2 regions of the Lysinibacillus sp. NPDC097231 genome follow, and region 1 is predicted to be linked to the other one. Evidence: riboswitches for the same ligand, from Rfam matches in the RefSeq annotation. Region 1 holds a riboswitch; the other holds the start of a gene.

Region 1 (4,221 bases):
AATTTAAAAATTTGGCATTTCCTGCTGCTTTTAAAAAATCAAAGCCGACTAACAAAAAGCTAAAGATTAAAAATGAACCAGTTCCAGGACCGAGAAACCCATCATAAAAGCCAATACTAAATATCAAAAACATGAACAAAATTAAACGGGAAGTCGATAAATTTTTGACAGCAGATACCGATCCCCAATCTTTTTTAAAGATTGTATAGATTGCAACCGCAGCAAGCATTATGAGCATGAGTGGTTTTAATAATTCAGGATTGATTAAATGCACAGTCCAAGCCCCAAAAAGTGATCCCACAAAGGCCAGTGGAAAGTATTTGAGAACAGAACGAATTTCTAGCTGGCCAGATCGATAAAAGGAGATGGTGGATGTTAAAGAGCCCATAGTACCTGCAAGCTTATTAGTCGCCACTGCTGCCGCTGGATTTAAACCAGCAAACATCAAAACAGGTAATCCAATTAAGCCACCCCCTCCAACAACTGCGTCTACAAAGGCAGCAAGAAACCCAAATGAAATTAATAATATTACTACATTTAAATCCAAATCAAATAGCATGTTTACACCTCTTTAGATAGTTACTACTGAAATAGTAACTAAAATTCGGAGCGCTGTAAAGACTAACTTTTTTCGTTGGTTATCTTCTTTACATTATTCTATAATAAAGGAAATGGAGGGATTGGATGGATACATTAATCGCCCAATTAAAAGAACTGGGATTTACTGAATATGAAGCTAAGGCCTATACAGCACTCGTTCAAAATAGTCATGTTAGTGCCTATCAAGTCAGTAAAAACTCTGGTATTCCACGCGCCAGAATCTATGACATATTGAATGTACTCGTTGAAAAAGGGTTAGTACTGAAAGAAGAAGCGGCTGATCAAACGACTTATTCTTCCATTCCAGTAGCGATGTTTTTACAACAAATTCAGCAACGTTGGCAATCAAATTTTACGTCAATCAGTGATCATTTAGAAAAATTAGAAACAAAAGAGCAGGAAACGGAACATAAAGTGTTAATGCTTAAAGGGAAAGAGACGATCGTCAATTATTGTCAGTCATTATTACAAAAAGCGGAGAAGAAAGTCATGCTATCCATGTGGGAAGATATGTATGATGTATTGCGAGAAGAGATCCAAGGGGTGGCCAAGCATGTTCCGGTACATGGCATTACATTGTATGTGGAGGAGCATCTAGCTTCTATAGACAGACACCGTGCCACCCACTATACGAGAAAAACTTCTACACCCCATTGGTTTATTTTATCGATAGATGGTCAAGAAATGATTTATGGTCATTCACCGTCTAATCAAGAAATAGCTTTTATCACCAATGATCCTGTCCATATTTATTTATTAGAGGATTATATTTGGCATGACGTCCTGATCAATCGATTAGTAAAGCGCGATGATCATGAGCTCGAGGACTGGATTGCAAAAGAACGGAAAGCTTTCTTTTTAGAATGACGGTATTCAAAAAAAGAATCTGCAAGGCTCTGTACAAGTAGGTTAACACCTATTTTACAGATAGCCAGCAGATTCTTATTTATTATGAAACAGGCACAGTATTCTTAATAAAATACTTTATCGACATTGTACTTGGAGCGGAAAACATTAATCGCATACGTTTCGTAAATTTCACGTTCCATTGCATCTTCTACTTCATACACTTCAATTTTGAAAATTTCATCACGATGATTTTTCATCGGTGACACATTGTCTTCAAAGTGTTTTTTAATGCGTTGACGAATTTTACGGGCTTTACCAACAAATAAAAGTTCGTTCTTTTCATTATAGAATAAGAAAATGCCGCCTTTTTCACGTGTGATTTTATGGAAATCAATAAAACCAAAGTACGGTGTGATTGGTACGTCACCTGGTTTTACATCTTGTTCGCGTTGGCGAATGACTACATCTGGTTTGGGAAATTCAATTTTAATCAAACTATTCACGTTCCTCTCTGTTACTAAAGGTATATGTTAACATAATTACAGCACGTTTACCATAAGATTTCATGAGGTAAACAAGGTTTGTTCCATAGATTAGTGTTGAACAAATGACAGAATGCCATGCATGGTAATGACAAAATATTCTATGTATTATTGATATTCTTAATTGTTCATGTTACAATTCTTTTTAATTAAATAATCTTATCAAGAGAAGCTGAGGGATTTGGCCCTACGACGCTTCAGCAACCTCTAACATTAGTTAGAAAGGTGCTAATTCCAGCAAAGGATTTTTCCTTTGAGAGATAAGAGTGAACGTGGTTAAAATCCTTCTCATTCTATCTCATATGGAATGAGGGGGATTTTTTAATTTACTTACTATTTATGATGGTGAGACTGATAATTCAGGAAAGCCTTATTGAACTTTGCACGAAGACACGTGCATTACCACTGAGACACTAAATGATCTTAAAGAGAGAACCAAAAGAGAGGGGAAAGCAAAATGCCAATTAATATTCCGAAAAACTTACCTGCTGGAGAACATTTACGTGAGGAAAAAATCTTCGTCATGGAAGAGGATAGAGCAAAAACTCAACAAATTCGTCCGTTAAATATATTAATTTTAAATTTAATGCCGGAAAAAGAAAAAACAGAGCTACAATTACTACGTTTACTAGGTAATACACCGTTACAAGTGAATATTACATTTCTAAATACAGCTACACACGAATCAAAAAATGTCAGTAAATCACATTTACAGCTATTTTACACGACCTTCAATCAAATTCGTCATCGCCGTTATGATGGTATGATTATTACGGGTGCACCAGTAGAAAAAATGGCCTTTGAAGAAGTGAACTATTGGCAGGAAATTTCAGAAATTATGGATTGGTCCAAGACAAACGTAACATCGGTCCTTCATATATGTTGGGGTGCACAAGCAGCATTATTTCATCATTATGGTATTGGAAAAATTGAGTTATCTGCTAAATGCTCGGGTGTTTATTCTCATGTCATCACGGATTTAACAGTAGATTTAGTACGTGGATTTAGTGATTTATTTACAGCACCACATTCACGTTATACATCTGTTTCTATTGAAGAAGTACGAAACCATCCAGATTTGCGTTTACTATCTTATTCTGAGGATGCTGGTGTTTTCATTGTGCAATCAAAGGATAATAAGAACATTATGATTACAGGCCATCTGGAATATGATGCGACAACATTAGCAGATGAATACAGCCGAGATGTTGCGAAAGGATTAGATATCGCAGTGCCTGTCAATTATTTCCCAAATGATGATCCAACAATAGAACCGATGAATACGTGGCGTGCCCACACACATTTATTATTCTCAAACTGGTTGAATTACTATGTTTACCAAGAAACACCATATGAATGGGATTTCGTTGACGAGATTGAATATCATATTTAATTCAGTTCAATAGCAAATAAAAAACGTCATTAAATTTCTTTCATAACCTCAACCATCTATATAGATGTACTTAAAACACTCTATGTAAGTGTTCTAACTATCCATTTCAAAATTGGACTAGTCTGCTCGCTTACATTGGGTGTTTTTTCTTTTGTAAGGAAAAAGTCAATGACTAAATGTATGCGTTGGAATGCAGGATGTGAAAAATAAGCAAGTGAAGTGATTTGCAAAAAGAATTAGAAATTTTTTGAGGCAGGATGAACAACAATCGGGCGCAATTCTTGAAGATGAATTGTGCCTTTTTCAGCACTAGGGCCATATTCATAAATAACCGATTAGGCTTTTTTACCAAAGATATTGGGAACAAATCTTAAGCTAACGATGCAGATTTAATAAATACTGATACATTTCAAATAAAATAAATATTTTTCTTTTCATTATGACCTTATCTTCGCCTTTTCAAATAGTGTATCTTATATTTTGGTAATTCGAGGGGTTAATTTTATTATATTTAAATAATTATTTTTGAGATAAAAAAACCAATTATAGAAATTATATGAATCTGAAAAAAGAAAAAAATTTGACTATTTTTTATTTAGGGTGTAAAACTAGCTTTAACTTTTACATGGAGGATGATGGCAGTGAAGTACCAAACAATGAATATTAATGGCAGTGAATTACATTTTGCAGATTACCCAGGTGAGAAAGGTACTATTTTAGCGGTACATGGATTGACTGGGAATCATCTGCAAATGCATTATTATGCGGAGCTATTAAAAGGTGAATATCGTTTTATCTCAGTGGATTTAAAAGGCCGTGGCAATAGTGGACCGGCTT
Region 2 (4,221 bases), on a different contig from region 1:
CATCATAAGCAGCTTTGTCTGCCCATGCATCGCGAGGGTTAAGTACTTCTGATGGTACACCTTCAACAGTTGTTGGAATGTGTAAACCAAATACTGAATCTTGAATTGTTTCAGCATCCTTTAATTTACCATCAATTGCAGCACGTACCATTGTACGAGTGTAAGAAAGCTTCATACGGCTACCAGTACCATATTCGCCGCCAGTCCAACCAGTGTTCACTAGGTATACTTGTGCACCGTGCTCGTCAATTTTTTGACCTAGCATTTCAGCATATACAGTTGCTGGCAGTGGAAGGAATGGAGAACCAAAGCAAGTAGAGAATACTGGTTCTGGCTCTGTTACACCACGTTCTGTACCAGCAAGTTTAGATGTGAACCCGCTTAGGAAGTGGTACATCGCTTGCTCTTTTGTTAATTTACTGATTGGAGGTAATACGCCAAATGCATCAGCTGTTAAGAAGATGATTGTTTTTGGGTGACCTGCAACAGATGGATCAACAATATTTTCGATGTATTGGATTGGATAAGCTACACGTGTATTTTCTGTTAATGAACCATCGTCATAGTCACAAACACGAGTTTCTGGATCAACAGCAACGTTTTCTAAAACAGAACCGAAGCGGATTGCGTTATAGATTTCTGGTTCTTTTTCAGCAGAAAGGTTAATTGTTTTTGCATAGCATCCACCCTCGATGTTGAATACACCATTATCAGACCAACCGTGTTCATCGTCACCGATAAGCTTACGGTCAGGGTCAGCTGATAAAGTAGTTTTACCAGTACCAGATAAGCCGAAGAATAATGCAACATCACCAGCTTCACCAACGTTTGCTGAGCAGTGCATTGAAAGAATACCTTGTTGTGGTAATAAGTAGTTCATAATACCGAAAATAGATTTTTTTATTTCACCAGCATATTCAGTACCACCAATTAGGATGATTTTCTTTTCAAGCGATACAATGATGAATGTTTCAGAAGCTGTACCATCAACAGCAGGGTCTGCTTTAAAGTTAGGAGCTGAGATAACTGTGAAGTCAGCAACATGAGAAGCTAACTCTTCTTCAGTTGGACGGATAAATAATTGATGAGCGAAAAGATTGTGCCAAGCGTATTCATTGATTACTTGGATGCTTAATTGTGAATCTTTGTCAGCACCAGCAAAGCCTTTGAATACGAATAACTCGTCACGTTCTTTTAAATATTTTACTACTTTAACATATAAGTTATCGAACACTTCAGAAGAAATTGGTTGGTTTACTTTTCCCCAGTCAATTTGATCTTTTGAGCCTTCTTCTTCTACCGTATATTTATCTTTAGGTGAACGACCAGTGTATTTGCCAGTTTCTGCACGAACTGCACCATCTACTGTTAACATAGCTTCACCACGAGATGTAGCTTTTTCAGCTAATTGTGGTACTGAAAGTTGAACATTAATGTTACCGCCGCTTAATAATTCCTTCAGTTCGTTTGCAATTTCTACTGAATTCATCGATTAAATACCATCCTTTTTTATAGTATTCCCTTGAGCTTGAGGGAGATTTTCTTAATTTCAAAAATAGTATAACACAATTGCTTAAATAATCTATACTAATTCAGAAATTATTTTTGAGATTTTATGACTTTTCAAGAAAACGACAAAAAGTAAATTCATTTGTTTTTAGACATTTTTACCCTATTTATAATCGAGTGATTACAGAATCACTTTCGCCACAGCTGAATTGTGTTTGGAAGCTTTTGGCCAATATGAGGTTCGCACAGGATGTGAAGTTTTTAGCCTGGGATTTTGTTATTAGTTGGAGCTTGTCACCAACTGGAAAGGGGCTTCAACCATATTCATCCACCACATGTAGAGATGGCAGTCTTCCGTAGCTGACGTTGCTCTTTCGCTACAAAACACTCGCTGGATGTAGATATAGGGTCACACATATGGTAACACATGATGTGAGGTATATAGTAGGGATTATTTTTCTTCAATTTACAGAAAAGACCAAGTGTAGTGCAATATGTTCAACGAACACTTTGATTCCCAACAAAATCAACATAAAATATTTGACAACGTTCAACCTTTTACGTAATATGAGATATTGAACGGATACTCTTATCCCGAGCTGGTGGAGGGTCAGGCCCTGTGAAACCCGGCAACCTGCATGAACTATTTCACGACATGCGTTGGTGCCAACCTGATGCAAGGGAACCCCCCTTGAACGATAAGAGTGAAAGGTTACGAAGTCATTATTCCTTTCCTCATGTTAAGTAAGCGTGAGAAAAGGATTTTTTTATTGTTAAAAACGAATCTAAAGGTAAGTATATGTAGTTCTTTCCTTATTATAATGACGGATCTTTCGAAAATCTCGTGTTAAAAGAGCAGCTGATCATTTGGCGAAAGTGAAACGACAGCAACAAGTGTTTTCTGTGCGAAAGCGTAGTGCAAACGTAGCGACAGCAACAAGTGTTTTCTGTGCGAAAGCGTAGTGCAAACGTAGCGACAGCAACAAGTGTTTTCTGTGCGAAAGCGTAGTGTAAACGTAGCGACAGCAACAAGTGTTTTCTGTGCGAAAGCGTAGTGTAAACGTAGCGACAGCAACAACAACGGCTCGAGAGTTCAATCCTTAGGAGCGGACTAGACATGGGTAATGAGTACCGTATTCGCAAATACTATTTGTAAGAGTAATAGGAGGAAAACCAAATGACAAACCGTCGACTCTTTACATCAGAGAGTGTAACAGAAGGACATCCAGACAAAATTTGTGACCAAATCTCGGATGCAATTTTAGATGCTATTTTAGCAGAAGATCCAAATGCACGTGTAGCGTGTGAAACAACAGTAACTACAGGCTTAGTTTTAGTAGCAGGAGAAATTACTACTTCTACTTATGTAGATATTAAAGGTATCGTTCGTGATACTGTAGCTGAAATCGGTTATACACGAGGAAAATATGGCTTTGATGCTGAAAACTTAGCAGTACTTGTTGCTATTGGCGAACAATCGCCTGATATTGCACAAGGTGTTGACCAAGCTTTAGAGGCGCGTGAAGGCTCTATGACAGACGCTGATATTGAAGCGATTGGCGCAGGGGACCAGGGCTTAATGTTTGGCTATGCATGTAACGAAACGCCTGAACTTATGCCATTACCAATTAGTTTAGCGCATAAATTGTCTCGTCGTTTAACTGAAGTACGTAAATCCGGTGAACTTGCATATTTACGTCCAGATGGCAAAACACAAGTAACGATTGAATATGATGAAAATAATGTACCTGTGCGCGTAGATACGATTGTTATTTCAACACAGCATGATGAAGAAGCGACACTTGAACAAATTCAAGCAGATTTAAAAGAATTTGTTATTGCACCAGTTGTTCCAAGTGAATTACTAGATGCTGATACTAAATATTTCATCAACCCAACTGGCCGTTTCGTAATCGGAGGTCCAAAAGGGGATGCTGGTCTAACTGGACGTAAAATCATCGTTGATACATACGGTGGCTATGCACGTCACGGTGGCGGTGCTTTCTCTGGGAAGGATGCAACTAAGGTAGACCGTTCAGCGGCGTATGCAGCACGCTATGTAGCGAAAAATATTGTGGCAGCAGGCTTAGCAGAACGAGTAGAAGTACAATTAGCTTATGCAATTGGTGTTGCTCAACCAGTATCTATTGCTGTTGATACATTTGGTACAGGAAAAGTTAAGGAAAGTGAAATTGTAGAATGGGTGCGTGAGCTATTTGATTTACGTCCTGCAGGGATTATTAAAATGCTTGACCTTCGTCGCCCAATTTATAAGCAAACTGCAGCATATGGTCACTTCGGTCGTACCGATTTAAATGTACCTTGGGAACAAACAGACAAAGCTGTTGCATTAAGAGAAAAAGCAGGATTATAAATTAGCTGCGAAGATACTGTTGTAGCTGTTAAATTATATTAAAGTAAATAATTCAGAAAGGGGCTGGGTGTTTCTAATAGCCCCTTTCGCTGTTTTTACCGAAAAAATAGCTCCTAATCTGTAGTTAGTCCGTTCTTACGGATGTCTGAGAAGACATGGGGCTTGCTTCAATTAATTGAAATAGCTATTTATCTTTTGTTTGAAGAGATTTATAGTATTGTCCTTTTTCAGCGTATTCACGTACGATACGTTCCATATCTTCTATATCTTCAGCATTTAATTCACGTACAACTTTTGCTGGACGACCTAACGCTAAGCTATTCGGGGGAATGACTTTG

What was found. A riboswitch is a leader RNA that binds a small molecule or an ion and turns the genes downstream of it on or off. The one in region 1 is predicted to bind S-adenosylmethionine.
Region 2: it holds a riboswitch for S-adenosylmethionine, as region 1 does, so the genes downstream of both, metK (methionine adenosyltransferase) here and metA (homoserine O-acetyltransferase MetA) in region 1, are expected to answer to the same signal.

What each region holds. Positions count from the first base shown of each region.
Region 1 covers NZ_JBIWDH010000028.1:17,259-21,479, reverse strand. The annotation lists gene ACIQXF_RS16145 (sulfite exporter TauE/SafE family protein) at 1-559, opposite strand, end outside; gene ACIQXF_RS16140 (TrmB family transcriptional regulator) at 685-1,467, shown strand; gene ACIQXF_RS16135 (nucleotide excision repair endonuclease) at 1,572-1,943, opposite strand; SAM riboswitch class I at 2,148-2,258, shown strand; gene metA (homoserine O-acetyltransferase MetA) at 2,449-3,384, shown strand; gene ACIQXF_RS16125 (alpha/beta fold hydrolase) at 4,020-4,221, shown strand, end outside.
Region 2 covers NZ_JBIWDH010000003.1:171,042-175,262, reverse strand. The annotation lists gene pckA (phosphoenolpyruvate carboxykinase (ATP)) at 1-1,489, opposite strand, end outside; SAM riboswitch class I at 2,096-2,214, shown strand; gene metK (methionine adenosyltransferase) at 2,687-3,883, shown strand; gene ACIQXF_RS04070 (gamma carbonic anhydrase) at 4,068-4,221, opposite strand, start outside.